3 regions of the Bradyrhizobium sp. SZCCHNS3016 genome follow, and region 3 is predicted to be linked to each of the others. Evidence: predicted binding sites of a transcription regulator. Region 3 holds the regulator's gene; each other region holds the start of a gene.
The links. The regulator PhoB, encoded in region 3, activates phosphate uptake and scavenging genes when phosphate is short. The targets are predictions, from matches to a motif close to TGTCATNNANCTGTCAT.
Positions count from the first base shown of each region.

Region 1 (10,170 bases), on a different contig from region 3:
GTCGCAGGCGCCAATCATGCGGCCGAGGGATGGTCCTTGGGCGGCCAGCAGACCTTCGACTTCTCGCGCCGGCTCGGCTCGGTGCTGGCGATCCGCGGCCAGGATCGGATCCTGATCGTAAAGGGCGCGCCTGAGGCGGTAATCGAGTTGTGCACGCAGCAGCGGCATGGCGGCACGTTCGCGCCGCTCGACGACAACGGCCGCACCGAGATGTACGAGCGCGTTCACGCGCTCGCACGCGAGGGCTTGCGCACGGTCGCGATCGCGTCACGGCCGTGGAACGGCGCGCCGCGCGAGATCGAAACCGACGACGAGCAGGAACTGATCTTCGAAGGGCTGTGCGCGTTCGCCGATCCGCCCAAGCCGACCGCGGCGGCTGCGATCGCGCAGCTTGCCCGCGCCGGCATCGCGCTGAAGATCCTCTCCGGCGACGATCCCGTCGTGGTCAAGCGGCTGGCCGGCCTGGTCGGTCTGAAGGCGGATCGCGTGCTGTCCGGCAGCGACATCGCCGAGCTCAGCGACGACGCGCTCGCGGTGCAGGTGCACTCGGCCGATGCGTTCGGCCGTCTGGCGCCCGACCAGAAATCGCGCATCGTCAAGGCGCTGCAGGCCTCCGGCGAGATCGTTGGCTTCCTCGGGGACGGCATCAACGATGCGCCGGCGCTGAAGGCCGCCGACATCGGCCTGTCCGTCGAAGGCGCCACCGGCGTCGCCCAATCGGCCGCCGACATCATCCTGCTCGCCTCTGATCTCGACGTCGTCGCCAACGGCGTTGAAGAAGGCCGACGCACCTTCGCCAACATCCTGAAGTATGTCCGAATGGGCGCGAGCTCGAATGTCGGCAACATGCTGTCGATGGCCGCCGCATCGATGGTGCTTCCGTTCCTGCCGATGCTGCCGACGCAGATCCTGCTCAACAATCTGCTCTACGATCTCTCCGAGCTCGGCATTCCGTTCGACCGCGTGAGCCGGCAGGCGACCGCGCGGCCGCAGCGCTGGGACATGAAGCGGCTCATGCGCTTTGCCGCGATCATGGGGCCCCTGTCGTCCCTGTTCGACTTTCTCACCTTCGGCGCGCTGCTGTATTTGTTCCATGCGACGCCCGATGAGTTCCGCACTGCATGGTTCCTCGAATCGATGGCAACCCAGATTCTCGTCATCTTCATCATCCGGACCAATGGGCGGCCATGGAGCAACCGGGCGGATTCGATGCTGACGGCGTCGTCGCTCACTGCGCTCGCCGTCGCACTGGTCGTGCCCTTCACACCGGCCGGCGCATGGTTCGGCTTCGTTGCACCGCCCCTCGCCGTCTTGGCTGCCATCGCCGGCCTCGTCGTCGCCTATCTGGTCAGTGCGGAGGGCCTCAAATCGCTCGCGGTGCGATCCGGACCGCGGAGACCGCACCGGGGACACGCTCGTGCGCGATCTTGACGACGACCATCGCTGCATGGTCGCGATGCATCTGCCCTCTTGATAGGCAGCTGCAATTGGTGTCTGTCGAAAGCGCCGGGAGGAACGGCGGCCGGACATCCTGGCCGCGCGCCGCGGCGCATCGAACCGGGGCCAACTCCGCCGCATGTCCGCTGCCGATCCCACCGCGTCCGCCGCGCCCGCGCGCGCCTGGATCGCCAACCAGCCCTATGTGCTGCTCAGCATCACGGCGCTGTGCTGGGCCGGCAACTCGATCGTCGGGCGGCTTGCCGCCGGCCACATCCCGCCGGTGACATTGTCGTTCCTGCGCTGGTCGCTCGCCTTCCTGCTGATCCTGCCGCTCGCCTGGAAACAGCTGCGCCAGGACTGGCCCGCGATCCGGTCGCGGCTCGGCATCATGATCGCGTTGTCCGTGACGGGCATCGGTGCCTTCAACACGCTGCAATACTGGTCGCTCGAATATACGCAGGCACTCAACACCCTGCTGCTGCAGTCGGCTGGTCCGCTGATCGTGGCAATTTGGTCGATGCTGCTGTTGCGCGTGCACCTGACCCTGGCGCAGGCCATCGGCATCGTGCTGTCGCTCGTGGGCGTGCTGCTCATCCTGACGCGCGGTCACCCCACCGCGCTGGCCGACATCAGCTTCAACAGAGGGGATCTGATCTTCCTGCTCGCGATGGCGGTGTTCGGCTTCTACTCGGTGCTGACGATCAAGCGGCCGCAGATCCACGGCCTGTCGATGGTCGCCTTCACCTTCGGTTGCGGCGCAGCCAGCCTCATTCCGCTGCTGATCTGGGAACTCAACGCGCGACCGGTCATGGCGCTCGACGCGCAGAACCTGTTGTCGCTGCTCTACGTCGCGATCTTTCCTTCGACGATCGCCTATCTCTGCTTCAATCGCGGCGTGCTCCTGATCGGCGCCAATCGCGCCGCGCCGTTCTTTCACGTGGTCCCGGTGTTCGGCTCGATCATGGCCTTCGTGTTCCTCGGCGAGCAGCCGCAGATCTTTCACGTGATCGGCTTCGTCCTGGTGCTGGCCGGCGTGTTCGTGGCGTCGCGAAAACAGGCGACGTGAGGCGGTCACGCTACAGCCAAGGTCTCATCTCATCGCCTTGAGCGCCATGCAGAGTGCCATCAGCGACACGAAGCCTATCAGCAGGATCCGGAGCCGCGCCGGCGACACGCGGGAAGCAAGGCGGGCGCCAAGATCTGTTCCGACTGCCAGTCCGACGAGCACAGCGGCCAGCGTGGACCAGGACGGCAAGGCGCCGTGATCCCAATAGACCCAGGCCGCCGGAATCGTCGTGGGGACCAGCGTCAGAGCCAGACTGATCATCTGAGCACGATGCTGGGCCATACCGAGCACCGCACTCAAGCCAACCACGGTTGCAAGTCCGCCGCCGATACCGAGAAAACCGGACGACAGTCCGGCCGAACAGCCTACCAGCAGCAGCGCAGTTCCATGCGGGTCAGCAGCGCTCTTTGCCGCCTCGCTGCGATCCTTGGCAGAGGACCGTCGCAGCAGCAGGGCGTCGAGCAGCAGCAGGTAGACCACGTAAGCCCATTGCAGGAACGACGCGGCAGCCCAATTGGCAATTAGCGCGCCGAGTGCGCCGCCCACCACGAACCCGAGCCCCAGCCAGAGCAGCAAGGGCAGAGGCACCCGGCTGCCGCCGTCCCAATAGCGCTTGATCCCGGCCAGGCTGGTCGGCGGGATCTGCGCTATCAGTGAGAGTCCCTGCGCAACGTGCTGCTCGGCCCCGAGCAGCAGCACTCCAAATACGACCAAGCCGCCGCCGGGCGTGACTCCGAGCAGCCCCGACGTGAAGCCGCCGATCAGACCTGTGGCGAGGCCACCAATGAGATCAACGGCCCTCATCATCTTGACCTGGCCATTCCTGTTCGACGCTGTGATTGAACGTCATCGTCTTGTCGTAAGGCCTGACAGGAGCGCCTCGAACGCCGCCATCGCTTCGGATGACGAGAACGGCTCGCCCCATAACCGCTGCAGCACGAAACCTTGGAACATTGCGACCATCGTCCGGGCGATGCTGCGCGGGTTGATGGCGCGGTCGATCACGCCGAGCCGCTGACCGCCTTGCAGGAGTTTGGCGATCAGAGCGATCGGCCGGCGCACGCCGGCGGTCACCTGCTGTCGGATGGCGTCGTCGCGCAGGGCTTCGGCCCAAAGCTGCAGCGCAATGCGCCGGCTGCGCAGACCATCCTCCTGCTGTATATCCGCCAGCGCGGCCCTGGCGATGGCGCGCAATCCATCCAGGGGATCCAAGCTGTCCCGCGCGGCCGTAAGAAGCGCCGCATCACGGGCGTGGCGCTGTTCACCGATCGCCTGAATCAGTTCATCCTTCCCGCCAAAATGTCCGTAGATGCAACCTGCGCTGAGACCGGATTCCGCGATCACGTCAGCGATCGTGGTCTGGTGAAATCCCTGTCGGGCGAAACAGGCCGCGGCAGCCAGCAGGATCTCGTCACGACGTGCCGCCATCGTTTCCGGCTTCAATTTCGGCATGCGCAATCTTCTCCCGACATGCGCAATCGACGCTTGCACCCTTCGGCCCCCGCCGATCCACGCCTTTGCTCAACCATACAAAACGAATATTCGTTTTGTAAAGGGGGCAATGAGTTTTGGCATGGCGGCATTCCATCGCACGCTCTTGTCCTGCGCTCGCTACGGGCACAACGTCTGGCGAACATCAAAAGCCGAGTCCTTGTCCTCCCCACATCATCCCATCTCGCCGCTCGCCTGGCTCAACAACCAGCCCTATGTGCTGCTCACGCTGGCTTCGCTGTTCTGGGCCGGCAACATCGTGCTCGCGCGCTACGTCGCCGGACACGTGCCGCCCCTGACGCTTTCGTGCATCCGCTGGATCGGGACCTTCCTGATGCTGTGGCCGTTCGCACGCGCGCACCTGGCGCGCGACTGGCGAACGCTGCTCGCGCATTGGCCACTACTGCTGCTGCTGGCGCTGACCGGGTTCGCGATCAACAACGCGCTGTCCTATTGGGCCATGCAATACACCCAGGCGCTCAACGGGCTGCTGATTCAATCGTCGACGCCGCTGTTCGTGGCGCTGTGGTCGCTGTTGCTGTTCGGCGTTCGGCTGAGCCTGGCCCAGTTCGCAGGCATCGCGATGTCGCTGAGCGGCGTGCTGGTGATCCTGACGCGCGGCGATCTCGGCGCGCTCGCGGGCATCCAGTTCAATCGCGGCGACCTGATGTTCGCCGGCGCCTTGCTGGTGTTCGGACTCTATTCCGCCGCCATGACGCGGCGGCCGGCGGTGCACCAGCTGTCGCTGATCTCGTCCTGCACGGCCCTCGGTGCCGTTCTGCTGCTGCCGCTGGCGGTCTGGGAATATTCGTCCGGGTTCGTGCTCACGCCCGACCTGCTGTCGATCGCGACGCTCGGCTACGTCGTCGTCTTCGCCTCGACGCTGGCCTATTTGTTCTTCAATCGCGGCATCAGCCTGATCGGACCGAACCGCGCCGCGCCATTCCTGCACCTCGTGCCGTTGTTCGGCTCGGTGCTGGCGATCCTGCTGCTTGGAGAGGAGCTCAGGCCGTTCCATCTGATGGGCTATGCGCTGGTCATCGCCGGCGTGATCATTGCGTCGCGGGTCCCGATCCGGCCTCCCGGCACGGGTGACCGGCTCAAGGTGTGAGCGTGCGGCAAGACGCCTCATGAAGACCGGGGAGCATCATCCGGCTGTCATCGAAATGTCAGCGCCGCGTCAGGCCTCCTGTCCAGAACGATGCGTGGATCAAGCTCCCAGGAGGCCCTCCCATGCATCGATATCTGCTGACCACCGTTGCCGCGTTCGTTCTGAGCGCCGGCACAGCGTTCGCCCAGGGCGAAGGCGAATTCCCAGCGACGCTCTCCGGCCATGCCGTGATGCCGGCCGAGTCCTTCGTCGAGGCGCCGGCCGATGCCCCGAACGATCTCAAGACCTCCGGCAAATACACCACCGGCAAGCGCATCGACGCGATCGGCAGCGTGATGGGCAAGTCCTATGAGCGTCCGACCGGGGTGTCGCTCCCGTTCAAGGGACAACCTCTCCAGGGCCACTCCGGCATCAAGAAGATGGCCGACGGCACGTTCTGGGTCCTCACCGACAACGGCATGGGCTCGCGCTACAACTCGCCCGACTCGATGCTCTATCTGAACCACCACAAGATCGACTGGACCAGCGGCAAGGTCGAGCGGCTCGAGACGATCTTCCTGCATGATCCCGACAGGAAGGTGCCCTTCCGCATCGTCCATGAGGACACCGCCAAGCGCTATTTGACCGGTGCTGATTTCGATACCGAGGGCTTCCAGATCATCGGCGACAATCTCTGGATCGGCGACGAGTTCGGTCCCTACGTCATCAAGGCGGACAGGACCGGCAAGGTGCTGGCCGCGTTCGACACGGTCGCCGACGGCAAGCCGGTGCGCTCGCCCGACCATTGGGCGGTGCAATCGCCGGGCGCGCCAGGCGCGACCTATGCGAACGTCAACCTGCGGCGCTCGAAGGGCTACGAAGGCTTCGCGTCCTCGGTCGACGGCAAGTTCATCTACGGCCTGCTCGAAGGCCCGCTGTGGGACGCCGAGAAGAAGGATTGGGAGAAGGTCGACGGCAAGGAAGCCTCGCGCATCCTCGAATTCGACGTCGCGGCGGAGCGGTTCACCGGCCGGTATTGGCAGTACGTGTTCGAGCAGAACGGCAACGCGATCGGCGACTTCAACATGATCGATCCGACCCAGGGTCTGATCATCGAGCGCGACAATGGCGAGGGCACCAGCGACAAGGCCTGCCCGCAGGGCACGCGCGGCGACAACTGCTTTCCCGATCTCGCCAAGTTCAAGCGCGTCTACAAGATCGAACTGTCCGACGCCAACGTCGGCAAGCCGGTCCGCAAGATCGCCTCTATCGACCTGATGAAGATCAAGGATCCGGACAAAAAGGCGCGCAAGCCGCTCAACGACGGCGTGCTCGCCTTCCCGTTCTTCACGATCGAGAATGTCGACCGCGTCGACGACACCCACATCATCGTCGGCAACGACAACAACCTGCCGTTCTCGTCCAGCCGGGATCCCAACAAGGCCGACGACAACGAGTTCGTGCTGCTGGAGGTCGGCGACTTCCTCAAGGCCAAGTGACGGCTGGCACGCCTACGACTTGACGGCCGCCGTTGATCCGAGAGCCCCGGATCAACGGCGCGCCGGGCCTGATCAGGCCGTTCGCACCTTCGCCATGAAGCCATCGACGGCCTGCTGCAGCAGGCCCGACTGGCTGTCGAGCTCACGCGCGCTCGACAGCACTTCGGAGGCAGCCATGCCGGTCGCTTCCGCCGCCTTGGTAACGCCACCGATATGGGCGCTGATCTCGTTGGAGCCTGCAGCGACGGACTGGATGTTGCGGGCGATCTCGCGCGTCGCGTCGCCCTGCTGCGCGATCGAGGTCGAGATCGAATTGGTGATCTCGCTCATCTGCGCGATGGTCTGGGTGATGCCGCTGATGGCGGTGACCGCATCCTGGGTCGAGGTCTGCATCGCCGCGACCTGTGCCGAAATCTCCTCGGTCGCCTTCGCCGTCTGGTTGGCGAGCGCCTTCACCTCCGAGGCGACGACGGCAAAGCCCTTGCCGGACTCGCCGGCGCGCGCGGCTTCGATGGTGGCGTTCAGCGCCAGCAGGTTGGTCTGCGCCGCGATCGAGTGGATCAGCTTGACGACCTCGCCGATCTTCTCGGCGCCGGTCGACAGCACCTGAACGGTCGCATTGGTGCGCTCCGCATCGCCCACGGCTTTGCTCGCAATCTCGCTGGAACGGGCGACCTGGCGCGAAATCTCATTGACCGAGCTCGACAGCTCTTCGGCCGCGGCCGCGACCGTGCCGACATTGTCATTGGCGCTCTGGGTGGCGGCGCTGACGGTCGAGGCGCGCGAGCTGGCGTCGCTCGCGGTCGAGGTCATCGATTGCGCGGTGTGCTGCATGCCCTCGGCCGCCGACGCCACCGAGCGGACGATGCCGTTGACGCTGCGCTCGAAGTCGGCGGCAAGGTTCTGCATGGCCGCGGTCCGCTCGGCGGCCGCGCGCTGCTGGGTGGCGGCCTCGGCCTGCTCAAGCTCGCGCATCCGCAGCGCGTTGTCCTTAAAGATCTGGACGGTGGCAGCCATCCCGCCGATCTCGTCGCCGCGGCCGACACCGGGAATCTCGCCATCGAGCCGGCCATCGGCGATCTCGCGCATGCGGATGCCGAGACGATCGAGCGGCACGCTGATGCTGCGGCTGATCAGCCAGGCGATCCCGCCGGCGATGACCGCGATGCCCGCGCAGGCCATCCAGATCAGCCATTTCAGGGGCTTCATCTTCGCATCGAGATCGTCGACATAGACGCCGGTGCCCACGAACGTATTCCAGCCGGGAATCATCACCGCATAGGAGATCTTGCGGGTCGGCTGCTCCTGACCGGGACGCAGATATTCGTAGTGCAAGGTGACTTCGCCGTCCTTGGCAACGCCGTCGCGCAGCTCGACAACGAGCTTGCGGCCGTTGAGCTCGAAATCGATCACATTCGAGCCACGCTGCTTCGGATCCTGGGACAACACCACGTTGCCATCCATCGTGTAGGCGAACAGATAACCCATGCCCTTGTCGAAGGTCATCGTTCTCGCGCGATTGACGAACTCGTCGAGCGCGGCCTCCTTCGTCAGCTTGCCGGCTTCGACCTCCTTGATGAGGCCCATGGCCATGTTACGCGCGGTCTCGACGATCGCCCGGCACTGTTCGATGCGGGCGTCGACCATCTCCTTTTGCATCAGAGTGCCGGCAAACGTACCGGCCGCGGCAAGGCCCAGCATCGCCACGCCGACGACGATGGCGAGCTTGGGGGCGATCTTCAGGTTATTCAGCAGCACGTAACGAACTCCGCCCGGTCCCCGATCGACGACCTCGATCTGTCAAGGTGAGCTGCTGGTCAACTGATCAGGCGATGGTTAGATTTCGGTTGCAAACGCCCCCCGTAGAAACCCGGATCAGCTCGAGACAACGGCATCCCGGACCGGGACCGCAGCGGAGGCCGGCCGCAACGGCGCAAACTCCTCGGCGGTCAGCGTCTCCTTGGCGATCAGGAGCGCGACGCCACGCTCGAGGTCCGGGCGATGGCTTTCGAGGATCGCGCGAGCGCGGACGCCGCCGTCTGCGATCAGATCCCGCACGGCGAGATCGATCTCGCGGCCGGTCTCCTCCGCCGCCGACACGATCTGATCCTGTGGCTGCAGGAACGAGACCTGTGGACGCGGCGCGTATGTGCGCTGCCCGACGGTCGCATCCATCCCGTATTTGGTGACCATCTCGATCGCGATCTCGGTCGCACGCTGCAGATCGTCGGCGGCACCGGTCGAGACGTCGCCGTCGAAGATCAACTGCTCGGAAGCCCGTCCGCCCATCAGCACGGCGATGCGGTTCTTCAATTCGCTGACCGCGAGCAGGAAGCGATCCTCGGTCGGGCGCTGCATCGTGTAGCCGAGCGCGCCGACGCCGCGCGGAATGATCGAGACCTTCTGCACCGGATCGACGCCGACGAGATTGGCCGCGACCAGCGCGTGCCCCATCTCGTGATAGGCGACGCGGCGGCGCTCGGCGGGACTGAGCACGCGGCTCTTCTTCTCGATACCGGCGACGATGCGCTCGATCGCCATCGTGAAATCGTCGAACGTCACCTCGTGGCCCTTGCGGCGCGTCGCCGCTATCGCAGCCTCGTTGATCAGGTTGGCGAGGTCGGCGCCGGTGAAGCCGGTCGTCAGGGCCGCGACCTTGTCGAGATCGACGCTGTCGGCGACCGTGATCTTGCGGACATGCACCTTGAGAATGGCCAGCCGCCCGCCCCTGTCGGGACGGTCGACCAGCACCTGCCGATCGAAGCGGCCAGCGCGCATGAGTGCGGGATCGAGGATCTCCGGCCGGTTGGTCGCGGCGAGCAGGATGACGCCGGAGCTTGGGTCGAAGCCGTCGAGCTCCGCCAGCAATTGATTGAGCGTCTGCTCCTTCTCGTCGTAGCCGCCAAACTGGCCGCCGCCGCTTCGGCTGCGCCCGAGGGCATCGAGCTCGTCGATGAAGATGATGCAGGGCGCGGCCTTGCGCGCCTGCTCGAACAGGTCGCGCACCCGCGCGGCGCCGACGCCGACGAACATCTCGACGAATTCGGATCCGGAGATGGAGAAGAACGCCACACCCGCTTCGCCCGCGACGGCGCGCGCGAGCAGGGTCTTGCCGGTGCCGGGCGGGCCGACCAGCAGGATGCCCTTGGGCACGTGTGCGCCGAGCCGGCCATAGCTCTTCGGATCCTTCAGGAACTGCACGACCTCCTGCAGCTCGAACTTGGCCTCGTCGACGCCAGCGACATCGGCGAAGGTCACCTTGGTGTCGGTCTCGACATAGACCTTGGCGCGCGACTTGCCGATCGACATCAGGCCGCCGAAGCCCTGGCGGTCCATCACCTTGCGGCCGAGGAACACCCAGATCAGATAGAACATCAGCGCCGGCACGACCCAGGACAGCAGCGCCTGAATCAGCCCGCCCGAGGGCACGCCGGTCACCGTCACGCCCTTCGCGGCAAGCTTCGCCGCCAACGGCGGATCGACGCGCGTGGTGATGAACGAGGTCTTGCCGTCCGGCTGCTTGTCCTTGAACTTGCCCTGTATCGTGTCCTGGCCAACCGCCACTTCGGTGATCTTGCCCTGCT
Region 1 is NZ_JAUETE010000014.1:141,454-151,623, reverse strand. It holds gene mgtA (magnesium-translocating P-type ATPase) at 1-1,431, shown strand, start outside; gene QW881_RS24960 (DMT family transporter) at 1,577-2,506, shown strand; gene QW881_RS24955 (sulfite exporter TauE/SafE family protein) at 2,531-3,310, opposite strand; gene QW881_RS24950 (TetR/AcrR family transcriptional regulator) at 3,353-3,958, opposite strand; gene QW881_RS24945 (DMT family transporter) at 4,158-5,108, shown strand; gene QW881_RS24940 (esterase-like activity of phytase family protein) at 5,231-6,586, shown strand; gene QW881_RS24935 (methyl-accepting chemotaxis protein) at 6,659-8,344, opposite strand; gene ftsH (ATP-dependent zinc metalloprotease FtsH) at 8,462-10,170, opposite strand, start outside.
Region 1: the regulator PhoB is predicted to act here: its motif matches at 5,143-5,159, upstream of QW881_RS24940 (esterase-like activity of phytase family protein).

Region 2 (10,170 bases), on a different contig from region 3:
CGGCCTGTCCTACGACAAGCGCATCGCCGCGGTGTTCGTCGTCGCCGCCGCGCTGGTGTTCGTGCTGTTGCGCGGCATTGCCGCCGCGGTGATGGCGATTGCGCGCGCCCTGCCGCGCAGCCGCTTCCCGATGCTGCGGCTGGCGGTCAGCAATATCTATCGCCCAGGCGCGCTGACACCGTCCGTGGTGCTGTCGCTCGGGCTGGGGCTCGCCGTGCTGGTCACCATCACCCAGATCGACGGCAATCTGCGACGCCAGTTCCTGGCACAGCTACCGGAGCAGGCGCCGTCGTTTTTCTTCATCGACGTCCCCTCGGGCGAGGCCGACCGCTTCCGCGGCTTCCTCAGGGACCTCGCCCCGCAATCGGCAGTCGAAGACGTGCCGATGCTGCGCGGGCGCATCGTCTCCGCCCGCGGCGTGCGCGCCGAGGACCTCAAGGCGACGACGGACACCGAATGGGTGCTGCAGAGCGACCGCGGCCTGACCTATACCGCCGAGATTCCCAAGGGATCCAAGGTCGTCGAGGGCGCGTGGTGGGGCGAGAACTACAGCGGTCCGCCGCTGGTTTCGATCGAGAAGCGGATCGCCGACGGTCTCGGCCTCAAGCTCGGCGACGACATCGTGGTCAACGTGCTCGGACGCGACATCACGGCGCGGATCGGCAACATGCGCACCATCGACTGGCAGGGGCTCGGCATCAATTTCGTGCTGGTGTTCTCCCCGAATGCCTTCAAGGGCGCGCCCCACACCCATGTCGCCACCCTGACCGAGGCGCGCTCCGATGCCGTCGAGGATGCGCGCGTCATCCGCAAGGTGGCCGACGCCTTCCCGATGGTGACCAGCGTGCGGGTCCGCGAGGTGATGGAGACGGTCGGCTCGGTCGTCTCCAACCTTGCGCTCGCCATCCGCGGCGCCAGCGCGGTGACGCTGATCTCGGCCATCCTGGTGCTGGGCGGCGCGCTGGCCGCCGGCCACCGCCACCGGGTCTACGATGCCGTGATCCTGAAGACGCTGGGCGCCACCAGGCTGCGGTTGCTCGGCGCCTACGCGCTGGAATATCTGATGATCGGCTTCGCCACCGCCGCCTTCGGCGTCGTCGCGGGGTCGGTCGCCGCGTGGCTGATCGTGACCCGGCTGATGACCTTGAGCTTCGCCTGGCAGGCGGGCAGCGCCGCGCTGGTCGTCCTGACCGCGCTGATCGTGACGGTCGGCCTCGGTCTGGCCGGCACCCTGCTTGCGCTCAACCAGAAGCCGGCGACGGTCCTTCGGAATCTCTAGCGGCTTGCGCGCTCATGCCGCACGGTTAACGCGATTTATACGGCTGGGACGCGCGCGGAGCGACATTCAGCCGCGCGTGGAAGCTTGCGGCGGATATGCTAGTTTCCCATCTAGGGAATGGGCTCAGAGACCTGCCAAAAGATGGCGATTTTGCCGATGACGCAAATTTAATATCTGTGGCAGCGGGTATGAGATAGGGTTTTTCGAGAACCGGCTAAAGGTCCTGCCAGGACCGGACCGCCGGGCAACCAACGGGAATCGACCATGTCGGACCTAGACCGCAATTATGCTTCACCCTTTGGCCGGGTGGCCGGGCGCGCCGATGCCGCGACCGTCGACGCCGGTCTGCGCGCCTACATGCTGCGCATCTACAATTACATGAGCATCGGCCTGGCCATCACCGGCCTCGCTGCGCTGGGCGTCTACATGGCGTCGGTGACCGGCGATCCGGCTGCCGGCGTATTCAAGTTCGGCAACGCGTACCTGACGCAGTTCGGCTACGCGATGTTCGTGAGCCCGCTGAAGTGGCTGTTCATCCTGGCCCCACTGGTCATGGTGTTCGCGATCTCGGCCGGCATCAACCGCCTGGCGCCGTCGACCGCGCAGATCCTGTTCTGGGTGTTCTCGGCCTTGATGGGCATCTCGCTGTCGTCGATCTTCCTCGTGTACACCCACACCTCGATCGTGCGGGTGTTCTTCATCACCGCGGCGACGTTCGGCGCGCTCAGCCTGTACGGCTATACGACCAAGCGCGACATGACCGGCATGGGCTCGTTCCTATTCATGGGCCTGGTCGGCATCGTGCTGGCGAGCCTCGTGAACCTGTTCCTGGCGAGCTCGATGCTGCAGTTCATCGTCTCGGTGATCGGCGTGTTCGTGTTCGCCGGCCTGACCGCCTGGGATACGCAGCGTCTGAAGAACGAGTACATCTACGGTTACGCCTCCGCGGGCGGCGACATCGCCGAGCGCGCAGCGATCACCGGCGCCCTGTCGCTGTACCTGAACTTCATCAACCTGTTCACGCTGCTGCTGCAACTGCTCGGCCAGCGCGACTGATCCAGCGGCTCACACGAGCGACCTTCGAAGCCCCGGCCTCACCGCCGGGGCTTTTCGTTTGCGCAAGCCAATTGCGACCGCGGCGCGGGCGCGACGGCAGCCATGCCGCGAGGCCGGATTGATCGCCGCATCCGCTTTGGTATGTTTCCACCATGACCGACATTGAGCTCCGGCCCACCCGGGAGGCCGACCTTCCCGCCATCACCGCCATCTACGGCCAGGCCGTCCGCGAGGGCACGGCCACCTTCGAGCTCGACCCTCCGGATCTGACGGAAATGACGCGCCGCTTCCGGGCGCTCACCGACGACGGCTTTCCCTATTTCGCCGCCCTGCTGGACGGAGAGGTGGTCGGCTATGCCTATGCGGGGCCTTACCGGCCTCGCCCGGCCTATCGCTTCACGGTGGAGAACTCGATCTATCTCGCCCCCGCCAGCCAGCGTCGTGGCATCGGAATGCGACTAATGCGGCGGCTGATCGACGCCTGTGAGGAGGGAGGCTTTCGCCAGATGATCGCCGTCATTGGCGACTCCGGCAATGCCGGCTCGGTCCGGCTGCATACCGCCTGCGGCTTCCAGATGATCGGCACCCACCCGAGCGTCGGCCTGAAATTCGGCCGCTGGCTCGATACTGTGATGATGCAGCGCCCGCTCGGGGCCGGGAGCAGCGACGTCCCGGCGTAAGCAACGCCAGTCGGAATGTCATGATCAGCCGGAGCGCGTGGGATCAGACCAGCGCCGGCTTCGGCGCGATCACCAGCAGCACGCGCTCGAGCTCATGACCGCGGCGCAGGATCAGGCCGGTGGCCGAGATCACGCTGTACATGCCCTGCTTGCGCGCCAGCCGCGGGTCCTTCTCGATGCGGTAGATCGGGACCTCGGACGCCCGGCGAAACACGGAGAAGACGGCCCGGTCACGCAGGAAGTCGATCGAATAGTCGCGCCACTCACCGTCGGCGACCATGCGGCCGTAGAGGTTGAGGATACGATTCAGCTCGAGGCGATCGAACGTCACCCGGTTGGGCGCCGCGGCCGCGTTGCGCGCCGCCGCGCGGTTCTCGCTGGGGTCGGCATCCTCCGGAGTGAGGTTCATGAGCGTCCTCCTGTCATCTGTGTGACATGATCGCGCCATCCGCCGGAAGCCGCAAGGGGCCGTTTTCATTGTTGAAGTTCGGCCGCGCATGCCAACCGCGCGAACTCCGCGAACACGCAAGCGTCACGGGATCGTTAGCAGAATCATAATCGCGCCGTCTTTCCGCCCACCGACCGCCCCCGACCTTAGGCATAAGATTCGTGTGCGTTGGCCCGGTCCTTTCGGTTCCGGATTCCTCAGCCCCCAGCCCCCCGGGGTCGTCAGGATCGGGTCCATTCACAAGTAAGGCAAAGGGCCAACGCAAGTTGGTCCTTTTGCTTTTTTGGCGTGAGCTGCACGGAACATGTTGTGGCGCGCCTCCGTCCCATGGACGTGACGCGCCTACCGCAGGTCAACGGAAACGAAGATCAGGACGACGGAAGATCAGCGCTCGGGACCACGCGCCGTTGCTGAAGCCCGTCCGACCAATGGCAACTCGGAAAAGGCGGCGCCGAGCATCGCTCCGGGGCGGTCGCGACTGCCGTCCTGCACATAGACGACGGTGCCATCGACGCCCTCGCGGGCGATCTTCTCCAGCGGCACGCTCCATCTGACCGGCGACCCATTCCAGTCACCCAGCTTCTGAAGACCGCGAACGACGTTGTAATAGGTCAGATCACGGCCGCTGTTCTCGCCGCGGCCGACCGAGATCGGGACCACCCGCGAGATCGAGCAGACCCAGACCTCGCCGTGCTTGCGCGGCATCTGGTCGTTGGCCGCGGCCACAGAGACAGTGAGGTCCTGGCCGTCGACCGACAGCCTCACCGGCACCGACATCACGCTGCCACCCTGGACGGTCTCCTCGATGGCGCCTTCGATCGCCTCGCGGTCGCTGCCGATCACATGCACGGAGCCGTTGACCACCGCCTGCGGCGTATAGACTTCGCGATCGCCACGCGCCCTGGAATAGGCCCGCTGCCGGGCCGTGAAGCGGGAGTCGGCCAGCGTGTCCTTCCAGCCCAGGTAGTCCCAGTAGTCGATCGGCAGGGACAGCGCGATGACCGAGGGATCTCTGGCGAGCTCGCCGAGGATCTTGTCGGCCGGCGGGCAGGATGAACAGCCCTGGGACGTGAAGAGTTCGATCACCGCACGCGGATCGGACGCGGCCGGCCGGACGAAAGCGATGACCGCACAGACACTCAGCGCCGCGCGCGACCACCACGACATCTGTCCACTCATCGTCACTGTCCTGTCTGGAACATGGTCCGCTGCGCCCTGCCGCGTCAATGATCTGCAAAGCCGCCCTCGTAGTTAATAGATTGCAAACGAAAAGGAGGCGGCCTTTGTCATAGGCCGCCTCCTTCATCACCTGCTACTCACTTCAGAGTGAGCCAAACTGTCGCGTCGCGCTTTGGTTAAGCAGCGAGCTTGCGCAGCACGTAGTGCAGGATGCCGCCGTTGCGATAGTAGTCCAGCTCGTCCAGCGTATCGATCCGGCAGAGCAGCGGCACCTGCTGCGCCGCCCCGTCGGCCGACACGATCTCGGCGATCAGGGTTTGACGCGGCTTCAGGTCGCCTTGCAGGCCCTTGATGGTGACCTTCTCGTCGCCCTTCAGGCCGAGCGAGGACCAGGACGTGCCTTCCTGGAAGGTGAGCGGGAGCACACCCATGCCGACCAGGTTCGAACGATGGATGCGCTCGAAGCTCTGGCAGATCACGGCGCGGACGCCGAGCAGCCGGGTACCTTTCGCAGCCCAATCGCGCGACGAGCCGTTGCCGTATTCGGCGCCGGCGAACACCACCAGCGGCACGCCCTCTTCCTGGTACTTCATCGCGGCGTCGTAGATCGACATCTGCTCGCCGTCGGGCCAGTGCTTGGTCAGGCCGCCTTCCGGAATGTTGCCGTCGGCACCTTTGAGCATGAAGTTCTTGATGCGGATGTTGGCGAAGGTGCCGCGCATCATGATCTCGTGGTTGCCGCGGCGCGTGCCGTACTGGTTGAAGTCGGCCGGGCGGACCTGGTGCTCGCTGAGGAATTTACCGGCGGGCGAGGTCAGCTTGATCGAACCGGCCGGCGAGATGTGGTCGGTCGTGATCTTGTCGCCGAACAGCGCCAGCACGCGGGCCTCGACGATGTCCTTGATCGGCTCGGGCTCCTTTTTCATGCCGTCGAAATACGGCGGGTTCTGCACGTAGGTCGACGACATGTTCCAGCGATAGGTCTCGCTCTCGACCGTCTTGATCTTGCGCCAGTTGGTGTCGCCCTTGAACACGTCGGCGTAGCGCTTCTTGAAGATCGACGCCTTGACGAATTTCTTGACGAAGTCGTTGACCTCCTTGGTCGTCGGCCAGATGTCTTTCAGGTAGACTGGCTTCTTGTCCTTGCCGATGCCGATCGGCTCGACCGAAAGATCCTTGGTCACGGTGCCGGCGAGCGCGTAGGCCACGACCAGCGGCGGCGAGGCCAGGTAGTTGGCCTGCACGTCCGGCGAGACGCGGCCTTCGAAGTTGCGGTTGCCCGACAGCACGGCCGCCGCGACGACGCCGTTGTCGTTGATCGACTTCGAAATCTCCTCCGGCAGCGGGCCTGAATTGCCGATGCAGGTGGTGCAGCCGAAACCGACCAGGTTGAAGCCGACCTTGTCGAGGTCCTTCTGCAGGCCGGAGTTAGCCAGGTACTCGGCGACCACCTGGCTGCCCGGGGCGAGCGAGGTCTTCACCCACGGCTTGGCCTTGAGGCCCTTGGCGGCGGCGTTGCGGGCCAAGAGGCCGGCGCCGATCAGCACGCTCGGGTTCGAGGTGTTGGTGCAGGAGGTGATGGCGGCGATGACGACATCGCCATGGCCGATGTCGAAGTCCTTGCCCTCAACGGGGAAGCGCTGCGCGGCATCGCTCTTCTTGTACTCGCCGGCCAGCGCGGTGGCGAAGCCCTCGGCCACCGCCGGCAGGGCGATGCGGCCCTCGGGACGCTTCGGACCAGCCATCGACGGCACGACGTCGGCGAGATCGAGGGTCAGTGTCTGCGTGAACACCGGGTCCGCCGACTTGGCGGTGCGGAACAGGCCCTGCGCCTTGGCATAGGCCTCGACCAGCGCGACGCGCGGGCCCTTGCGGCCCGAGGTCTTGAGATAGTCGATGGTGGCGGCGTCGACCGGGAAGAAGCCACAGGTCGCGCCATATTCGGGGGCCATGTTGGCGATGGTCGACTTGTCGGCGACCGAGAGATGGTCGAGGCCGGGGCCGAAGAACTCGACGAACTTGCCGACCACGCCGAGCTTGCGCAGCATCTGGGTGACGGTCAGCACCAGGTCGGTCGCGGTCACGCCTTCCTTCAACGCGCCGGTCAGCTTGAAGCCGACGACGTCGGGCAGCAGCATCGACAGCGGCTGGCCGAGCATGCAGGCCTCAGCCTCGATGCCGCCGACGCCCCAGCCGAGCACGGCCAGACCATTGACCATCGTGGTGTGCGAATCGGTGCCGACCAGCGAATCCGGATAGGCGACCTCGAAGGTGCCCTTGGTGCGGCCGACGGTCATCTTCTCCTTCTTGGTCCAGACGGTCTGCGCGAGGTATTCGAGGTTGACCTGGTGGCAGATGCCGGTGCCGGGTGGCACGACGGAGAAGTTCGAGAACGCCTTCTGGCCCCACTTCAGGAATTCGTAACGCTCCTGGTTCTGCTTGTACTCCTCGGCGACGTTCTTGCCGAACGCCTTGTTGTCACCGAAGTAGTTCACGATCACCGAGTGGTCGATGACGAGATCGACCGGCACCAGCGGGTTGATCTTCTCGGCGTCGCCGCCGAGCTTCTGCATCGCGTTGCGCATCGCTGCGAGATCGACCACCGCAGGCACGCCGGTGAAATCCTGCATCAGCACGCGCGCCGGACGGAAGGCGATCTCGTGCTCCAGCGACTTCTTGCGCAGCCATTTCGACACCGCGACAATGTCGTCCTTGGTGACGGTGCGGCCGTCCTCGTTGCGCAGCAGATTCTCGAGCAGCACCTTCATCGAATAGGGCAGCTTGGAGATGTCCTTGAGACCGTTCTTCTCGGCTGTGGGCAAGCTGTAGTAAATGTAGCTCTTCGTTCCGACCTTGAGGGTCTTGCGACACTTGAAGCTGTCGAGCGAGGTCATGCGTGGAAATCCCAATTGATCTGTATACCCGGAGGGGGTATTTAAGAACCGTCAGCGCGAGGCGCCGGATGGCTTGCAGCGGGCGATTGTGTGCTGCATCAAGGTCGGGCTTATAGAAGCTTTCTAACTGCGCCGCCACAGCCACAAGCAAGCCGCGACGTGGCATCACCCACAAATTCTCACGCGCTAGCCATCAATTTCGTAAGGGCTGTCACGACGGGCCATGCAGCTTTCTCCAACACAGTCGCCGAAACTGTTCGGCCGCGACGTCAGATGCGTGCGCGGCGGCCGCGAGGTGTTCGCAGGCCTTGCGTTCGAAACGGTCGCGGGCGAGGCGCTGGCGGTGACCGGACACAATGGTGCGGGCAAGACATCACTGCTGCGGCTGATTGCCGGCCTACTGCTGCCGGCGGGCGGCTCCATCGCCATCGAGGGCGGTGAAGGCGAGTTGACGGTGCCCGAGCAGGCGCACTATCTCGGCCACCGCGACGCGCTGAAGCCGGCGCTCAGCGTGCGCGAAAACCTGACCTTCTGGGCCGAATTCCTCGGCGGCGGCGTCACGCGACCGATCCCCGACTGTTTGGCGGCGGTGGGCATCGCGCACGCCATCGACCTGCCCGCCGCCTATCTCTCCGCCGGCCAGCGCCGCCGCCTGTCGCTGGCGCGCCTGCTGGCGGTGCCGCGCCTGCTGTGGCTGCTGGACGAGCCGACCGCCGCGCTCGACATCGCCGGACAGGCGATGTTCGCCGGCCTGATGCGCGAGCATCTCGCTGGCGGCGGGCTGATCGTGGCCGCGACACATGGACCGCTCGGCATCGCCACGCGTGAGCTGCGGATCGGGGAGGCTCGATGATTCCCTCTCGCCTCTTCGCAGTCCCACCCACCGCTCTCTCCGTTCCCTCCCCCCTTATGGGGGAGGGTCAGGGAGGGGGGTGCCCCACGACGCGCTCTAACTTGTTTGACGAGATTCGGTCGCACCAACCAACGTCCCATCGGCGCGCCGACCCCTCCCCAGCCCTCCCCCACAAGGGGGGAGGGAGCGCAGTTTGCGGGTGGAGGGAGCGTGGCTCACCATCTGCCATCAAGCAATCAGCCAAGGCCCTCCCCGCATGACCGCGCTCGGTGCCCTCATCCGCCGCGACATCCGGATCGCGCTGCGCATCGGCGGCGGCGCGCTGATCGGGGTATTGTTCTTCCTCACCGTCGTGGTGCTGATGCCATTCGCGGTCGGGCCGGATCTGGCGCTCCTGACCCGGCTCGGCCCCGCCATCCTCTGGCTCGGTGCCCTGCTCTCCAGCCTGCTCACCCTGGACCGGCTGTTCACCGCCGACCACGAGGACGGCTCGCTCGATCTGGTCGTGATGAGCCGGACACCGCTGGAGCTGGCCTGCGCCGCCAAGGCGCTGGCGCACTGGCTCGCCGCCGGCCTGCCGCTGGTGATCGCGACGCCCGTGCTCGGACTGCTTCTCAATCTCGACGCCACCGCCACCGGCGCCGTCGCGCTGACGCTATTGGCGGGCACGCCTGCCCTGACCTTCATCGGCATGATCGGTGCGGCGCTGGCGGTGACCATGCACCGCGGCGGGCTGCTGCTGGCGGTCTTGGTGCTGCCACTGTCGATCCCGGTGCTGATCTTCGGCGTCGCGGCGTCGCAGGCGGCCATCGTCGGTCCGCTGCCGTTCGGGGCGCCGTTCTCGATCCTGTGCGCATTGTCGCTGGTGAGTTTCGTGATCGGCCCGTTCGCCGCTGCGACAAGCTTGCGGAACGGGCTGGATTGACCCACCGCCCGCCGGGGTTTGACCATGATCAACTCTTACCTAGTGGCGCCGTGCTGATTGCCTGCAACCGCTTCCGCCTTTAACAAGGGTCTCATGTCGCTGATCGACCTTGCCAATCCTACCCGGTTCCTCGGCCTCGCCGCACGGTTGCTGCCGTGGCTGGCGCTGGTCACGACCGCGCTGCTGGCTGCCGGCCTGTACCTCTCGGCGCTGGCGCCCGACGACTATCAGCAGGGCGCGACCGTCAAGATCATGTTCATCCACGTGCCCAATGCGTGGCTGTCGATGTTCGTCTGGGGCGTCATGAGCATCGCCTCGCTCGGCACCCTGGTATGGCGGCATCCGCTCGCCGACGTCGCCGCCAAGGCCGCCGCCCCGATCGGCGCCAGCTTCACGTTCCTCGCGCTGCTCACCGGCTCGCTGTGGGGCCGGCCGATGTGGGGCACCTATTGGGAGTGGGATGCCCGGCTGACCTCGGTGCTGATCCTGTTCCTGATGTATCTCGGCCTGATGGCGCTGTGGCGCGCGGTCGAGGATCCCACCCGCGCCGCCCGTGCTGCCGCCGTGCTGACGCTGGTTGGCGCCATCAACCTGCCGATCATCAAGTTCTCAGTCGACTGGTGGAACACGCTGCATCAACCCGCGTCGGTGATGCGGATGGGCGGTCCGGCGCTCGACAAATCATTCCTGATCCCACTGCTGGTGATGGCAATCGGGTTCACGTTCCTGTTCGTGACGCTGCATGTCGCGGCGATGCGCAACGAGATCCTGCGTCGTCGTGTGCGCAGCCTGCAGATGATGCAGGCGCGCGCCTACACAACGACCGCATCAGCCGACGATCCGGCAGGCCAGATCG
Region 2 is NZ_JAUETE010000012.1:222,685-232,854, forward strand. It holds gene QW881_RS22910 (ABC transporter permease) at 1-1,279, shown strand, start outside; gene QW881_RS22915 (Bax inhibitor-1/YccA family protein) at 1,544-2,335, shown strand; gene QW881_RS22920 (GNAT family N-acetyltransferase) at 2,488-3,015, shown strand; gene QW881_RS22925 (DUF2794 domain-containing protein) at 3,059-3,424, opposite strand; gene QW881_RS22930 (DUF1223 domain-containing protein) at 3,848-4,630, opposite strand; gene acnA (aconitate hydratase AcnA) at 4,819-7,536, opposite strand; gene ccmA (heme ABC exporter ATP-binding protein CcmA) at 7,760-8,389, shown strand; gene ccmB (heme exporter protein CcmB) at 8,646-9,314, shown strand; gene QW881_RS22950 (heme ABC transporter permease) at 9,408-10,170, shown strand, end outside.
Region 2: the regulator PhoB is predicted to act here: its motif matches at 3,436-3,452, upstream of QW881_RS22925 (DUF2794 domain-containing protein).

Region 3 (10,170 bases):
ATAGTCGACCTGGAAGCGGCCGATCCTGAGGTCGCCGAGCTCCTCGCGGACGCGCAGGTGCTCCGGATGCGACGCATAGGCCTTCAATGCGGCGCTGCTGGCGAATTCGGAGAACAGGACGACGTCGCAGGCATAGTCGACGTCGCTGACATCGAGACCGACCTCGATGTGGGTCAGGCCGTCGATCCGGCCTTTCAAACTCTCGAACAGGGTCTTGACCTTGAGCCGGGCCGCGGCGCGCTCGGCAGCCGTCTCGGCGCGCAGCCGCCACATCACGATGTGCCTGATCGGCCCCGTCATTCGTGCGTCCCTCACCTGTGCTTGTTCTTGTCTGACGATTTTGCCTTGCAGGAAATGGAAATAAAGGACAAAAATTGTAACTCTGTTTTCCGTTTAGCGTAACAATGGACCGTTTGCTCCAACTCGAGGTGTTTTCCAAGACGGCCGAGCTGGGCAGCCTGTCCAAGGCCGCCGAGTCCTTACGGATGTCCAACGCCGCGGCGAGCCGGCATCTCAGCGCGCTGGAGGAACGGCTCGCGGTGCGCCTGATCGAGCGCAACACGCGCCGGCTCTGGCTGACCGAAGCCGGGCAGGAGCTGCTGCAGCGCTGCGGCCCGCTGCTCAACGAGCTGGCCGAGGCCGAGGACGCCGTCAGCGACCGCGCGCTGTCGCCGCAGGGCATGCTGCGCGTCACCAGCTCGCTGTCGTTCGCGACGATCTATCTCTCGCCGATGCTGCCGGCGTTTCGCGCGATGTATCCAAAGCTGAGCCTGCAGATCATCGCCGCCAACCGCTACCCGGATTTCATCGAGGCGGGCATCGACGTGGCGATCCGCACCCGCGAGCATGAGCCGGACTCGGGCATCGTCGTTCGCCGCATCGGGCAGATGCGGCGCGTGCTGGCGGCCGCGCCGTCCTATCTCGCGAGCCGTGGCTGTCCCGTCGTTCCCGGCGATCTGGTGCGCCACGACATGCTGATCTACAATCTTGCCAATGATCCGTATTCCCTGTCCCTGCGCAACGGCACGACAGCCCAGAGCATTCGGATCGCGCCGACGCTCGACAGCAATGACGGCCAGGTGATCAAGGGCGCCGCGCTTGCCGGGCTCGGCATCCTGATCCAGCCGCTCTACATCGTGCAGAGCGACATTCTGGCCGGCCGGCTGGTGCCGGTCCTGCTCGACTGGGAGCTGCCGCTCTTGACGATGAACATCGCCTACCAGAACCGCGTCAGGCTGCCGGCCAAGATCAGGGTGTTCGCCGATTTCCTCGTCGATCACATCCGGACCCATTCCGACCCGGGGATCTGGATCGAGCCGCCCAAGCCGGATTGAGCCGATGCCCGCGTGCGGGGGGAGGGCGGATCATGTTCTGAGAAAAATAATTACCTTGCTATTTTTCGGAAATCATGGTCTCTTGCATGCAACCCGCCTCGAGCAGAGGGACGTACGCGTCGTCACGAACGTGGAGGTGGGCTGCGATGGACGTGACGGCTGTGCCAGACGAGCGCAGGCGGCACGGACGGCGAAGTCGTGTGGTCCTGGCCTCTCGACGCTGAGGTCAAGTCCGTGAGCGTTGCTTGACGGCACGCGCGGGCGATGGGGGCAAGAACGCCGATCCCCAGGGAGAGCACGAAGGACACCGTTAACACCGTCGCGCGGGGAAGGCCGGGTCTGTCCGGCTGTACCTGTGGTACCTGCCGCCTGCATTCTTTTGAGCAGGCGGGCCACGGGCCTCAGCCGAGGTCCGGCCTTCCTCGCGCCCTCTCATGATCAGGAGGGACACGACGAACCCATCACCTCGGGCCTCGTAGGCCGCGGGAACGCACGCGCTCATCTCCATGGCTGCTCATGTCGCCAACCCAATCCCCGGTGTCGTCCCGGACAAGCGCGCACAGCGCGCCGATCCGGGACCCATAACCCCAGGGCGCAGGCGGGCATCCAGTACGCCGCGGCGTCTCGGCGGATCATGGCCGCCGATGGCATACTGGTTCGCCCGCCTGCGCGGGCGATGACGGCGGTGATGGTCTGTCCCCGGGGGGGGGGCGACGCTCGCACGGACGCGAGGTGCCGCAGCCCGCTGCAATATGTCGGCTGGTCCGTAGAAATTCGGAGTTTGATCGAAAGATCAATACTTATCAACGGCTTGTGACTGTCATCCGACTGTCATCGAACCTTTATAAAAGCCACACTGAGGCCCCGTAAAGCGGCCGGGGAAGCGCAATCGGGCGCAGATGGCGCTTCGCTTCCCAAGCATGGAGACCAGCTATGAATTTCGTCAAAGCTATCGTCGCTGCCGGCTTGGTCGCCGCATCGACGTCGGCCTTCGCTGCCGACATTACCGGTGCGGGCGCGACGTTCCCGTTCCCGATCTATTCCAAGTGGGCGGACGCCTACAAGAAGGAGACCGGCAACGGTCTGAACTACCAGTCGATCGGTTCCGGCGGCGGCATCAAGCAGATCCAGGCCAAGACCGTGACCTTCGGCGCCACCGACGCGCCGCTCAAGGCCGAGCAGCTCGAGAAGGACGGCCTGGTGCAGTGGCCGATGGTGATGGGCGGCATCGTGCCGGTCGTCAACCTCGAGGGCGTGAAGCCGGGCGAGATGGTGCTGGACGGCGAGACGCTTGCCAACATCTATCTCGGCAAGATCACCAAGTGGGATGACGCCGCGATCAAGAAGCTCAACCCCAGCGTCAAGCTGCCGTCCGATGCGATCGCCGTGGTCCGCCGCTCCGACGGCTCGGGCACGACCTTCAACTTCACCTACTACCTCTCCGAGGTGAGCGCCGACTGGAAGAGCAAGATCGGCTTCAACACCGCCGTCGAGTGGCCGGTCGGCGTCGGCGCCAAGGGCAACGAGGGCGTGTCCGGCAACATCGGCCAGACCAAGAACTCGATCGGCTATGTCGAGTACGCCTATGCCAAGCAGAACAAGCTCACCTACACCGGCATGATGAACAAAGCCGGCAAGACCGTGCAGCCGACCGTCGAGGCCTTCCAGGCCGCGGCCGCGAATGCCGACTGGGCCAAGGCCCCCGGCTACTACGTGATCCTCGCCAACCAGCCCGGCGACAAGTCCTGGCCGATGACGGCGGCGACCTTCATCCTGATGCACAAGGAGCCGGCCGACAAGGCGGCGTCCGGCGAAGCCATCAAGTTCTTCAAGTGGTCGTTCGAGAAGGGCGGCAAGATGGCTGAGGAGCTCGACTACATCCCGATGCCCGACAGCGTCGTGAAGCTGATCGAGAAGACCTGGTCGGCCGACATCAAGAGCTGAGCTGGACGTATCGAAAATCCCCTCTCCCGGCCTCCGGGGGAGGGGCACTACCGGGGTTGAGGCGTGTCCAAGGAACAGGGGGCAGAATTGGCAGAGATGGCGGTTCAGACCGAAGTCAGCGATATCGCGGCCGCTGCCGGACCCTATGACCGGGCACGCGCGCTCAACGCCTTCAAGCTCGGCGACGTGACCTTCTATTGGATCACGCGGCTGTCCGCGATCTCCGTCCTGTTGATCCTGGGCGGCATCATCCTGTCGCTCATCGTCGGCGCATGGCCGGCCATGAGAGAATATGGCTTCGAATTCCTGTGGACGCGGCGCTGGGCGCCGTCGGCCGATCCGCCGGTGCTCGGCGCGCTCGGCCCGATCTACGGCACCTTGGTCACGTCCTTCATCGCGATGCTGATCGCCATTCCGGTCGGTCTGGGCATTGCGATCTTCCTCACCGAGCTGTGCCCGCAATGGCTGCGCCGTCCGATCGGACTTGCCATCGAGCTGCTCGCCGGCATTCCTTCGATCATCTACGGCATGTGGGGCTTCTTCGTGCTGGGGCCGTTCCTGGCCTATACGTTTCAGCCGTTCATGATCAATCTCTGCGCCGGCATCCCCGTGCTGCAGGACATCTTCGCCGGTCCGCCGTCCTATCTCAGCCTGTTCAACGCCTCGCTGATCCTGGCGATCATGGTGCTGCCGTTCATCACCTCGATCTCGGTCGACGTGTTCAAGACCGTCCCGCCAGTGCTGAAGGAAGCCGCCTACGGGGTCGGCTGCACCACCTGGGAGGTCGTGCGCAGCGTCGTCATTCCCTACACCCGCGTCGGCGTCATCGGCGGCGTCATGCTGGCGCTGGGCCGTGCGCTCGGCGAAACGATGGCGGTGACCTTCATCATCGGCAACTCGTTCCGGATCTCATCCTCGATCTTCGCGCCGGGCACCACGATCTCGGCCGCCATCGCCTCCGAATTCCAGGAGAGCGACGGGCTGCACCAGTCGAGCCTGATCCTGCTCGGCCTGCTGCTGTTCGTGCTCACCTTCTTCGTGCTGGCGAGCGCGCGGCTGATGCTCATGCGACTCGAAGCCAAGGCGGGAAAATAAGCCATGTCAAGCGCTGACACGCTTACACTCGATGCGCAGGTCAATCCGATCTATGCGCGCCGGCGCCGCAGGGACATCGTGATCCGCGGCCTCTGCGTCGCCGCCGCGATGTTCGGCGTCACCTGGCTGGCGCTGATCCTGTTCACGCTGTTCTATAACGGACTCGCCGGCCTCAGCCTGCAGGTTTTTGCCGCCGACACGCCGCCGCCTGGCTCCAGCGAAGGCGGCCTGCGCAACGCCATCGTCGGCTCCTTGATCATGACGATCATCGGCGTCGGCATCGGCGCGCCGCTCGGCCTGTTCGCCGGCACCTATCTCGCCGAATACGGCCGCAATGACCGCCTGACCTCGGTGATCCGCTTCATCAACGACATCCTGCTGTCGGCGCCCTCGATCATCATCGGCCTGTTCATCTATGGTGCGGTCGTGGTGCCGATGGGCGGCTTCTCGGCACTCGCGGGTTCCCTTGCATTGGCGGTCATCGTGATCCCGGTGGTGCTGCGCACCACCGAGGACATGCTGCTGCTCGTGCCCAACCCGCTGCGCGAGGCGGCGTCTGCGCTCGGCCTGCCGCGCTCGCTGGTGATCCGCCGCATCGCCTATCGGGCGGCGCGCTCGGGCCTCATCACCGGCGTGCTGCTCGCCACCGCCCGCGTCGCCGGCGAGACCGCGCCTCTGCTGTTCACCGCACTGTCGAACCAGTTCTGGAGCCTCAACCTCTCCAAGACGATGGCGAACCTGCCCGTCACCATCAACAATTTCGTCCAGAGCCCTTATGCCTATTGGAAGCAACTGGCCTGGAGCGGAGCCCTTCTCATCACTCTGGCCGTGCTCGCCCTGAACATCGGTGCACGCATTCTCGGCGCCGAGAGGAACACCAAATGACCGAACTGTCCGTCTCCGTCAGTCAGCCCAATCACGCTCTTCACGGCAAGGCGCTTCCGGATGCGCCGGCCAAGGTGACTGCGCGCAACCTCAACTTCTACTACGGCGACCATCACGCGCTGAAGAACATCAACCTGTCGCTGGGCACCAACCGCGTCACCGCGTTCATCGGCCCGTCCGGCTGCGGCAAGTCCACGCTGCTGCGCATCTTCAACCGGATGTACGATCTCTATCCGGGCCAGCGCGCGACCGGGCAGCTGATGCTCGACAACACCAACATCCTCGATCCCAAGCTCGATCTGAATCTGCTGCGCGCCCGGGTCGGCATGGTGTTCCAGAAGCCGACGCCGTTCCCGATGACGATCTACGAGAACATCGCCTTCGGCATCCGCCTCTATGAGAAGATCTCCAAGTCGGAGATGGACGACCGGGTCGAGAAGGCGCTGCGCGGCGGCGCGCTGTGGAACGAGGTCAAGGACAAGCTCAACGCCTCGGGCCTGTCGCTGTCCGGCGGCCAGCAGCAGCGACTGTGCATCGCGCGCACCGTGGCGGTCCGGCCGGAGGTGATCTTGTTCGACGAGCCGTGCTCGGCGCTCGATCCGATCTCGACCGCCAAGGTCGAGGAGCTGATCCAGGAGCTCGCCGAAAACTATACGATCGCCATCGTGACGCATAACATGCAGCAGGCGGCGCGCGTCTCCGACAAGACCGCCTTCATGTATCTCGGCGAGCTGATCGAGTTCGACGACACCAGCAAGATCTTCACCTCGCCGAGTGATCGGCGGACCCAGGATTACATCACCGGCCGGTTCGGCTGACGCCGACGACATTGTCTTCAGGAGATCATCATGGCCAGTGAACATACCGCCAAGGCGTTCGACAGCGATCTGCAGGACCTCACCCGTCTGGTATCGGAGATGGGCGGCCTCGCGGAGCGGCTGATCGTCGATTCCGTCGATGCGCTGGTGCGGCGCGACATCGCGCTCGGCCAGAAGGTGGTCGCCACCGACGCCGAGGTCGACAAGCTGCAGCGCATCATCGAGGAGCGCGCCGTGCTCACGATCGCCCGTCGCCAGCCGATGGCGGTCGACCTGCGCGAGATCGTCGGCGCGATGCGCGTGGCGACCGATCTGGAGCGCATCGGCGACCTCGCCAAGAACATCGGCAAGCGCGTCGCCGCGCTGGAAAGCGACTTCCATCCGCTGAAGCTGATCCGCGGCCTCGAGCACATGACCGATCTCGTGCAGTCGCAGGTCAAGACGGTGCTGGACGCCTATGCCGCGCATGACCTGCCGGCGGCGATGACGGTGTGGAAGGGCGACGAGGAGGTCGACGCGATCTGCACGTCGCTGTTCCGCGAGCTCCTGACCTACATGATGGAGGATCCGCGCAACATCTCGTTCTGCATCCACCTGATGTTCTGCGCCAAGAACATCGAGCGGATCGGCGATCACGCGACCAACATCGCCGAGACGGTGTTCTATATGATCGAAGGCCAGCAGATCATGGACAAGCGCCCGAAGGGCGACATGACGAGCTTCGCATCGACGATTCCCGGTAACTAAGAGAGACGGTTCAGACATGGGCGCCCGAATTCTGGTGGTGGAGGACGAGGAGGCGCTGACGACGCTGCTGCGCTACAACCTCGAGGCCGAAGGCTACGAGGTCGAGACCGTGGCGCGCGGCGACGAGGCCGACACGCGGCTCAAGGAGCGCGTTCCGGATCTCGTCGTGCTCGACTGGATGCTGCCGGGCCTCTCCGGCATCGAGCTGTGCCGCCGCCTGCGCGCGCGCTCCGAGACCCGGCAACTGCCGATCATCATGCTGACGGCGCGCGGCGAGGAGAGCGAGCGCGTGCGCGGACTCGCCACTGGCGCCGACGACTACATCGTCAAGCCGTTCTCGGTGCCGGAGCTCCTGGCGCGCGTGAAAGGCCTACTGCGGCGGGCGAGCCCGGAGCGGCTGGCGACCGTGCTGTCCTATGGCGACATCGAGCTCGACCGCGAGAAGCGCCGCGTGGCGCGCTCGGGGCGGCCGATCGATCTCGGCCCGACCGAATACCGCCTGCTCGAATTCTTCCTCGAGCACCCCGGCCGCGTGTTCAGCCGCGAACAGCTGCTCGATAGCGTCTGGGGCCGCGACATCTACATCGACGAGCGCACCGTCGACGTCCATATCGGCCGCCTGCGCAAGCTGCTCAATCCCGGCCGCGAGCAGGACCCGATCCGCACGGTGCGCGGCGCCGGTTATGCGCTCGATGACCGCTTCGCCAAGAGCGAGCAGGTGTAAGGGGCGATCCGGCGTGAGCACGAAGCAGGTGTGAGGCGCGAGGCGGCCCGATTGAGGAGATCGCGGTCCGCTTTCCGCCACGCCGCCGCCGTCTTGATCGTGTCTGCTTCGTGGCCCGTCACGATGTTTCGGTCCCAGCGGACGCCCTTGATCAAGACCATCATCATATCTCTTGCCGTGCTGCTCGGCGGCGCGGCGGGCGCCCCGGCCGCCGAGCTCGAAGACGCGGTCGCGGCGGCAGGCAACGGGCAGCATGCGGCGGCGATGCGACGGCTGCTGCCGCTGGCCGCCAAGGGCGATGCGCGGGCGCAGTTCGACGTCGGCTTCATGCAGGCGTTCGGCTGGGGCGTGCCGCGTAATCCGAGCGAGGCGCTGGCCTGGTACCGCAAGGCCGCCGATCAGGGGCTCGCCGTCGCGCAACATTATCTCGGCATCGCCTACGTCAATGGCGAGGGTGTTGCCTCGAACTACGGCGAAGCCAGTCGCTGGTTCAGCCGCGCGGCGGCGCAGGGCTTTGCGCAGTCGCAATACATGCTCGGCCTGATGCTGCTCGACGGCCGTGGCGCGAAGCAGGACGTCGTGCAGGGTTATGCCTGGCTGGTGATGGCCGGCCGCAACGGCGTGCGATCGGCCGGCCGCGACGTGCAGCGGGTCAAGTTGACCGAGCCGCAGCGCGTCCAGGCCCAGAGCGCCATTGCGTCCTGGCAGCCGAAACCGGAATCGGCGGATGCGGGCATTGCCACTCCGCGTCCGGAGCAACTGCTCGGGCTCGATCGCCACATCGGCGAGGTCGTCGATCCCACCTCCTGGCCGGCGTCGTCGATCGGCGTCGTCACCGTCGCGCAATACTCGAGCGGCGGCTGGTGCACCGGCACGCTGGTCGCGCCGCGCGTCGTGCTCACCGCGGCGCATTGCGTGTTCAACGGCGTGGCGCAGGTCAGCCCCGGCAACGTCCGCTTCCTGGCCGGCATGAACCGGGGCACGCCGGCGGCATCGTCGGTCGCCGACAAGCTGATCGTGGCGCCGGACTTTGTCCCGATCCAGCACGACAGGTGGTCGCTCGACCGCTCGCCCGCCGATTGGGCGTTGATCGTGCTGAAGGACGCGCTGCCGTCGAAGCCGGTCGCGGTCAAGGCGCTGACGCGCGAGGAATTGCAGGCTGCGACATCGGCCGGAACCATCTCCGAGATCGGCTATGGCCAGGAGCGGCGCTATTCGCCGACCGGCCAGCGCAATTGCAGCGCCGGCATGACCAAGGACGGGATGCTGCTGACGGTGCATTGCCTCGCCAATTTCGGCTATTCCGGCTCCCCCATCCTCGCCGAAGTCGGCGGACAGCCGGCCGTGGTCGGCATCTTCTCGGCGTTCCACGAGGAGACCCGGCTGATGTTCGCCGCCCCCGCGAGCCAGTTCGAGACGGTCGTGCGGCGCGAGATCGCGGCACAGAGTGCCTCGGCGCGGTGAGCGAAGGAGGGGGCGAGAGGGACGAGGTCCCCGCCGCTGGTCATGTTCTGTGCGTGACTGGATAGCGGGTTGCCAAGCGAGAGGGCGGTCCGGGAAGCGCCACCCAGGTTTTCCTGCAGCTTTCGCCTGCAGCGGGGCCTTACCGAACTGGCCTGGCTCTTGCTACAGTCTGAGTATGACGATTGTTCCAATTGATCATCCTCGGGCCGCGCGGCTGCTGTGGTGGCGGTCGCAGCCCGGCCGCAACGTTGCGCTCGTCGGCGGGCTGGTCGCCGCCAACGCGCTCGCCTGGGCCTGGGCGTTCGCGCTCTACGCCGACCGGCCCGCCATCGTCGGCACCGCGATGCTGGCCTGGCTGCTCGGACTGCGCCATGCGGTCGATGCGGATCACATCGCGGCGATCGACAACGTCGTGCGGAAGCTGGTGCAGGACGGTAGCGCCCCGCGCGCCGCCGGCCTCTATTTTGCGCTCGGCCATTCCAGCGTCGTCGTCATAGCCACCATCGTCGTGAGCCTCATCGCCGGCGCCGACCTCCTGGATGAAGAGAGCGCGATCAGGGCGATCGGCGGCGTCATCGGCACGTCGGTATCGGCCGGCTTCCTGCTGCTGATCGCGTTGGCGAACCTCATTCTGTTCGTGAACCTCTGGCGCCGCACGGCACAGCCACAGTCCGAGATGGAAACAGCCGGAAACACCGGACGGGGCATCCTCATCCGCCTGCTGAGCCCCGTGCTCCGCCTGGTGGGACGCGCCTGGCACATGTATCCGCTCGGTTTCCTGTTCGGTCTCGGCTTCGACACCGCGAGCGAGATCGGGCTTCTCAGCCTGTCGGCGACCGAGGCTGCGCGCGGCGCGAGCCTCGCCCATGTGCTGGTATTCCCGGCGCTGTTCGCGGCTGCGATGGCCACTGTCGACACCGCCGACAGCATGCTGATGGTCGGCGCCTATCGCTGGGCGCTGACCGATCCCGCACGCAAGCTGCGCTATAACCTCGTGATCACCGGCGCATCCGTTGCGATCGCGCTGGTGATCGGCAGCTTCGAGGCGTTCACGCTGTTGGCGCCGCGGCTTGGCCTGACGGGGGGATGGGCTGACGTCGCCACCGCGCTGGGCGACGATGTCACCAATCTCGGGCTCGTCGCGATCGGCCTGTTCGGA
Region 3 is NZ_JAUETE010000001.1:321,903-332,072, forward strand. It holds gene QW881_RS01525 (Dabb family protein) at 1-300, opposite strand, end outside; gene QW881_RS01530 (LysR family transcriptional regulator) at 405-1,334, shown strand; gene pstS (phosphate ABC transporter substrate-binding protein PstS) at 2,268-3,278, shown strand; gene pstC (phosphate ABC transporter permease subunit PstC) at 3,375-4,373, shown strand; gene pstA (phosphate ABC transporter permease PstA) at 4,377-5,258, shown strand; gene pstB (phosphate ABC transporter ATP-binding protein PstB) at 5,255-6,076, shown strand; gene phoU (phosphate signaling complex protein PhoU) at 6,107-6,823, shown strand; gene phoB (phosphate regulon transcriptional regulator PhoB) at 6,840-7,547, shown strand; gene QW881_RS01565 (trypsin-like serine protease) at 7,695-9,011, shown strand; gene QW881_RS01570 (HoxN/HupN/NixA family nickel/cobalt transporter) at 9,187-10,170, shown strand, end outside.